Regions from separate parts of the Mesorhizobium sp. M7A.F.Ca.US.011.01.1.1 genome, predicted to be linked through region 2. Evidence: riboswitches for the same ligand, from Rfam matches in the RefSeq annotation. Region 2 holds a riboswitch; each other region holds the start of a gene.
The links. A riboswitch is a leader RNA that binds a small molecule or an ion and turns the genes downstream of it on or off. The one in region 2 is predicted to bind cobalamin.
Positions count from the first base shown of each region.

Region 1 (2,260 bases), on a different contig from region 2:
CGAGCACGCCGGCTACATCGAAGAGATCTACCGCCAGGTCGCCGAGCGCGGCCCGATCGCCGCTTCCGCGCTGGAGGGCCAGAAAGGCTCGGGCGGCTGGTGGGGCTGGAGCCATGCCAAGCACGCCTTCGAATGGCTGTTCTGGGCCGGCCGCATCACCACGGCGCACCGTCGCGGGTTCGAGCGTTTCTATGATCTGCCCGAGCGCGTACTGCCGCAGGCGGTCCTCGACCTTCCAGTGCCGACGCCTGAGGACGCGCACCGCGAATTGCTGCGCATTTCCGCCCGCGCCCACGGCGTGGCGACTTCAGGCGATTTGCGCGATTATTTCCGGCTGTCGCCGGCCGACATGAAAGGCCGGTTGGAGGAACTGATTGAAACGGGCGAGTTGCTGCCGGTGCGAGTCGAAGGCTGGGACAAGCCCGCCTATCTTCACACAGACGCCCGCCTGCCGCGCAAAGTCGAGGCCCGCACCCTGCTGGCACCCTTCGATCCGGTCGTCTTCGAGCGTTCGCGCACCGAGCGGCTGTTCGACTTCCACTACCGCATCGAGATCTACACGCCGGCCGACAAGCGGCAATACGGCTATTATGTCCTGCCGTTCCTGCTCGGCGACAGGATCGTGGCACGCGTCGACCTCAAGGCCGACCGTCCGGCCAGCATACTGCGGGTCCATGCGGCCTATGCCGAGCCGGGTGCGCCGCCTGAAACCGCTGCAGAGCTGTTCGAGGAATTGAAGCAGATGCAAGGTTGGCTCGGGCTCGAACGCATCGAAGTGACACCTGCCGGGGATTTGGGGCCGGCGCTGGCCGACATCGCCATGTCGTAAGCTCGCGTTGACACCGCCGCCCGCAAAAGCCTAAATCCGGTTCAGATGGTCCCTTGCCCGCAACGGCAAGGGCTAAGAGGGAATGCGGTGCGGGGCAAAATCCCAAATCCGCGGCTGTCCCCGCAACTGTAAGCGAAGAGCCAAGGCCGAAAGCCACTGGGGAGTTCCCGGGAAGGCGGCTACCAAGGCGATGACCCGCGAGCCAGGAGACCTGCCGTCTGCGACTTTAGAATCCGATCGCCCGGCGGGTTTCCGGGCAAGGAGCCCGATCTTTGGACCACGACAGCAGTTTTTCGGCTGGTACAGCGGATATTTCGTCCGGCCATGATGATGCCTTGGCCGGCGTCACCATCATCGTCTGCGCCTCCTGCCGCGATGAGACCGGCGCCGACGCTCATCCCCGCGCCGGCGAATTGCTGGCCGACGACACGCGCCGCGCCGCATCTGGCGATGACATCCGCATCCGCAGCCTCGAATGCCTCGGCAATTGCAAGCGCCGCCTGAGCGCCGCCATCCTGCGCGACGGTTGCTGGAGTTATGTCTTCGGCGACCTGACCGCGACCAGCGGCGCCGATCTCGTCACCGGCGCCAGGCTCTTCGCCACCTCGAAGGACGGCCTGATTCCATGGCGCGGCCGTCCCGATAGCCTGAAGCGCGGCCTTGTTGCCCGCATCCCTCCCCTCGACCTGCTGAAGGACTGACCATGACTGCATCCGTCTCCCGCGTTCCCTGCACCGTCGTCACCGGCTTCCTCGGCGCCGGCAAGACGACGCTGGTCCGCCATCTCCTGGAAAATGCCGGCGGCAACCGCATTGCCATCATAGTCAACGAGTTTGGCGACATCGGCATCGATGGCGAGATTTTGAAGGGCTGCGGCATCGACACCTGCCCGGAGGAAAACATCGTCGAACTGGCCAATGGCTGCATCTGCTGCACCGTCGCCGACGATTTCGTGCCGGCGCTTGACAAGATCCTCGCGCTGACGCCGAGGGTCGACCATATCCTGATCGAAACCTCGGGCCTGGCGCTGCCCAAGCCGCTGGTCCAGGCCTTCCAGTGGCCGAGCGTGAAGAGCCGCGCCACAGTCGATGGCGTCATCGCCGTGATCGACGGCCCGGCGCTGGCCGAAGGCCGCGTCGCCAACGACATGGACGCCTTGCAGGCGCAGCGCGCCGGGGACGAGACGCTCGACCATGACGATCCGGTGGAAGAAGTGTTCGAGGATCAGATCGCCTGCGCCGACCTGATCATCCTGTCGAAGAGCGACCTGATGGACGCCGCCGGCACCGCCCGCGCCAACGCCATCATCAACGAACATTCCGCCCGCGCGGTGAAGATCGTGCCGACGTCGCATGGCAAGGTCGATCCCTCGGTGCTGCTCGGGCTCGGTCTCGCCGTCGAGGACGACATCGAAAACCGCAAGTCCCACCA
Region 1 is NZ_RZRT01000010.1:116,292-118,551, reverse strand. Features, by position in the region: gene EOA13_RS13605 (winged helix-turn-helix domain-containing protein) at 1-829, shown strand, start outside; cobalamin riboswitch at 859-1,063, shown strand; gene EOA13_RS13600 (DUF1636 family protein) at 1,102-1,530, shown strand; gene cobW (cobalamin biosynthesis protein CobW) at 1,533-2,260, shown strand, end outside.
Region 1: linked by a shared signal. The riboswitch ahead of EOA13_RS13600 (DUF1636 family protein) and the one ahead of EOA13_RS35585 (CbtB domain-containing protein) in region 2 are both predicted to bind cobalamin.

Region 2 (2,260 bases):
CTACACATCAGGCGCCTGCCTGCTGGCCGTCGGCTCGCTGTTCTTCGTCACCGACACGCTTGCCGGGCAACTGGCCGGCATGCTGTGCCGGGTGATGGGCGCCAGCGCGCTGTCGATCACGCTCAACCTCTACATCATGGACCACATCCGCAAGACCGACTTCATGCAGGCCGAATCGCTGCGCATGGCGTGGTCGATGCTGGCCTGGACCGGTGGGCCGACGCTCGGCATCTTCCTCTACACGCGCTTCGGCATCTATGCCGCGCATGGTGCGGTCGCGGTGTTCGCGTTTGCCCTGCTGGCGCTGTTCTGGACCTACCGCCTCGGCGACAACCAGTCCATCCGTCCGGGCAAGACACGCCCCGTCAATCCGCTCGCCAATATCGGCCGCTTCGTCGCGCAGCCCAGGCTCAGGCTGGCTTGGCTGATTGCCTTCGGCCGCTCCTGCTTCTGGACGACGTTCTTCGTCTATGGGCCGCTGTTCATGGTCATCACGGGTGAGGGCAAGCTGGCCGGCGGCCTGCTTGTTTCGGCCGGCAACGCGCTGTTGTTCATGGCGATTTTCTGGGGGAAGGCAGGAAAGCGCTTTGGTGGCCGCGGGACCATGACATTTGCCTATTTCGCCATGTCAGCCGCGCTGCTGGCGGCGGGCTTCGTCGGCGAAACCGTGCCGTTGCTTACCGGCGCCTTCCTGCTCTGCGGTGCCTTCTTCACCATTGCGCTCGACGCCCTCGGCTCGACCGCCTTCATGCGCTCGGTGCGTTCCTATGAAAGATCTCAGATGGCAGCGGTCTACCGCACCTATCTCGACTTTTCCGAGTTGACGCCGCCGCTGGTCTATTCGGTGGCGCTGGCCTTCTTCGGCCTGGGCTCGGTGTTCGTCACGCTCGGCCTGCTGGCGGCGGTCTGCGGCTTTGTGACGTGGCGCTATCTGCCGAAATCGCTTTGACCTTCATGGCGCATTCGCAACGGTCGCCGGCGGAATTTGGTTTGCCGGAGGCGAGGATTCTGCCTATAGTCACCGGTGTCGCCGGTTCCATTTTGGAGCCAAGAGGGAATGCGGTGAGGGCGAATTTCGCCCAATGCCGTGGCTGCCCCCGCAACTGTGTGCGGTAGTCCTCTCCATATGCCACTGAAGATTTTTCTTCGGGAAGGTGGGGAAGGATGCTGATCCGCGAGCCAGGAGACCTGCCGGCGACAGGAAACTGACTTCGATGCCCTCGGGTGGAGGGCGAAAGGACAAGACATGACTACCGCTTCCGTCTCCCTCGGCGCCTCCGTCTCCTCGCAGTCGCGCTTCATGCAGCTCGCGCTCGCCGGGCTGCTCGGCATTTTCGTGATGGGCTTTGTCGGCTTCTCGCATATCGATGCGGTCCACAACGCGGCTCACGACTATCGCCATTCGATGGCGTTTCCCTGCCACTGACGAGGGGCTGACATCATGAACCTGTTTCGCAACGTCGTGTTCATCGCGGCGATCGCAGGGCTCGTGGCCGGCGTCGTTCTCGCCTGCATGCAGGCCTACGCCACTGTGCCGCTGATCCTGAAGGCGGAAGTCTACGAACAGGCGGGCGGGGGGCATCACCATGACCATGGCGCTCCGGCCGCAACGGATAGCAATGCCATGAGCACAACTGCTCCGGCGGGAGATGCGATGAGCTCTGCTGCCCCGGCTGCGGCGGAAGCCGCTCCGGCAGACGAAGGTTGGGCGCCGGCAGACGGTTTCGAGCGTTTCGCCTTCAGCGTGCTTGCCAATATCGTCACCGGCATCGGCTTCGCCTTGATCCTGGTCGCGGTCTCCGAATTCGCCGGCGGCATCGGTGGCTGGCGCCAGGGCGTGTTCTGGGGCCTTGCCGGCTTTGCCGTGTTCACGCTGGCACCGGGCCTCGGCCTGCCGCCGGAACTGCCAGCCATGCCGGCCGCCGATCTCACCCAGCGGCAGATCTGGTGGTGGGCAACGGTGGCGGCAACCGCTGCCGGTCTCGGCCTGATCGCGTTCCGCAAGTCGCTGCCGCTGGCGATCCTTGCCGTCCTTTTGATCGTCGCACCGCATGTTGTCGGTGCACCCCAGCCCGACAGTTTCGAGACGTCGATCCCGGAAGGCCTGCATCACCAGTTCGTGGTGGCCGTGACGCTGACCAACCTCGTGTTCTGGCTGGTGCTCGGAGCGGTTGTCGGCGTGGTGCGCGGCCGCTTCACCGGCACCGCGACCAGCCTGCGCGACAGCTTTGCCTGATCGCAAGACACTGACCTTCCTCAT
Region 2 is NZ_RZRT01000102.1:1,479-3,738, reverse strand. Features, by position in the region: gene EOA13_RS35590 (MFS transporter) at 1-949, shown strand, start outside; cobalamin riboswitch at 1,015-1,211, shown strand; gene EOA13_RS35585 (CbtB domain-containing protein) at 1,247-1,426, shown strand; gene EOA13_RS35580 (CbtA family protein) at 1,442-2,236, shown strand; gene cobU (bifunctional adenosylcobinamide kinase/adenosylcobinamide-phosphate guanylyltransferase) at 2,229-2,260, shown strand, end outside.

Region 3 (2,260 bases), on a different contig from region 2:
GGTCGAGATGTGTTCGCGGTGGGCAAAGATCGCATATTTCTGCGCCGGCACCCGCACCCGGCTGAATTCCTTGGGCAGGTCGGAAAAATCAGACACTTCGACGCCGGCGATGTAGTCGAAATTGCCGCCATCGTCGCCGTTGACGCAGACGCCATAGGCGACGTCGCCGGCCGGAATGTTGCCGATATAGGGGCCGAAGCGCTGCCACTGCATCGGGATGGCGGCGCTGGTTTCGCAGCTGTAGCGCTCGCCGAGGCCGGCGATCAGGAACGGCCGGCTGGTCTCGAACGCGGCGGTTCGAGATTGGTGAGGAAGGACTGGTCCATCAGGATCGGCTCCACGAGGTCGAGCTTGTCGAGTGTGCCTTGCGCGCGCACCAGTTCCGGCGTGGTGCCGAACTGATCGCGGAAGGCCCGGGTGAACGCCTCATGCGAGTTGTAGCCGGCGTCGAGCGCGACGCTGAGGATGTCGGGCGCCCCGCTGGCCAGCTTGCGCGCCGCCTCGGTCAGCCGGCGTGAGCGCATGTAGCCCATCACCGAGCGGCCTGTGGCAGCGCCGAAAGCCCGCGTCACATGAAAACGCGACACGCCGCTGCTTTGCGCGACATCGTCGAGTGCAACAGCCTCCGGCAGATGACTTTCGACGAACCACAGCGCTTTCTCGGTCGGGTTCATTTTGCTCCTCGCATCGGCCAGATCATCCTGCCGTTCCTGGCGCGGCCAGTTTGATCGAAATTGCGCATCCCGCGCAATCGAACCGATCCCGTCACAGTCGCACACCGATATGGCACAGCGGTCGAGCGCCCCCTTGCCGCCGACGAGCCAAATTCGGCGGGCTTCGCTTGACAGCGCCAGGCGGCATCCTCTAAATGCGTAATGTTATTACATATCGAGAGCGTGAAATGCATGTTTCCCCTAGCCGGCCCACCACTCCGTCCGAGAAATCCATTGCGAAGCGATTGGGGGAAATCTACGCTGAAGCGGTGATGGTCCCCGAGTCGAAAGGCGAGGGGTGAAAAGGGAACACGGTGAGATCCCCAGGGGTCGAGGCCGTGGCTGCCCCCGCAACTGTAAGCGGCGAGCAAAATCCGTGAATGCCACTGGCCGGCAAGGCTGGGAAGGCAGGATGGCGCAACGACCCGCGAGCCAGGAGACCTGCCATCACTGAGTTGACCGGACGGGGTGTGCCGGGAGGAAACGCGAATCCCGGTCTTGTCGGCCGCTTCGCCAGCTTCCTTCCGTCGCCAGTTTTGGAAAGTGACGGAAAGTTGGACGGCTCTATCGATCATCGCATCATCGTGTGCACGCTTTGCCATCCCGGCAAGCCGGCGGACAGCAGCCGATGCCCGTAGCGCTTCTCGAAGCCCGTGACCTCAGCGCCATGGCGAATGGGCGGGATCTGGTCCAGGCGGTCAGCCTGTCGGTGGCCGCTGGCGATCGCCTCGCCATCATTGGTCCCAACGGCGCCGGCAAGACGACGCTGTTGCGCATGCTGTCGGGCATGCTGCGACCGAGCTCAGGCGAGGTGAAGCTTGGCGGGCGCCGGCTGGACAGGATCTCGGCCGCCGAGCGGGCACTGCATATCGCCGTGGTCGGCCAGACCGACCAGCCCGATCCGCGGCTGGCAGTGATCGACTATGTCGAGCTGGGCCGGGTCCCGCACGCTCGGCTACGGCGCAGGAGCGAGGAGCGTGACATTGTCGTCGATGCGCTGCGCCGGACCGGCCTGCTGCCGCTGCTTGGCCGCACCATCGGCTCGCTGTCGGGCGGCGAGCGCCAGCGCGCCCAACTGGCCCGCGCCATCGCCCAGCAGCCAAAGATCCTGTTCCTCGACGAGCCGACCAACCATCTCGACCCGCGCGCCCGCGGCGAACTGCTCGACCTCGTGGCAGGCTTCGAGATGACGGTGATCGCGGTGCTGCACGATCTGGCGCTGGTGGCACCGTTCGCCACCAGGGTGGCGGTGATGAACCATGCCCGTCTGCAAGCGCTCGCCGCACCGCGCGAAGCGCTGACCCAAAAGCTGATCCGCGAGATTTTCGGCATCGATGTGCTGCGTCTGCGCCATCCGACCGAAGACCGCGAACTGACGGTGTTCGATGTGCCGAACCGTGCCGCGCCGCCGTCGTGATTGAAGCCATTTCGTAGTCGACCCAATCCCATCCACAAGGAGCAAACCCGTGAAACGCCTAGCCTTTTCGCTTGTCTTCTCGCTGCTGGCTTCGACAGCCCTGGCCTTCCCGGTCACGGTCGACAGCTGC
Region 3 is NZ_RZRT01000001.1:280,585-282,844, reverse strand. Features, by position in the region: partial or broken gene EOA13_RS01380 (AraC family transcriptional regulator) at 1-674, opposite strand, end outside; cobalamin riboswitch at 970-1,177, shown strand; gene EOA13_RS01375 (ABC transporter ATP-binding protein) at 1,342-2,130, shown strand; gene EOA13_RS01370 (ABC transporter substrate-binding protein) at 2,180-2,260, shown strand, end outside.
Region 3: linked by a shared signal. The riboswitch ahead of EOA13_RS01375 (ABC transporter ATP-binding protein) and the one ahead of EOA13_RS35585 (CbtB domain-containing protein) in region 2 are both predicted to bind cobalamin.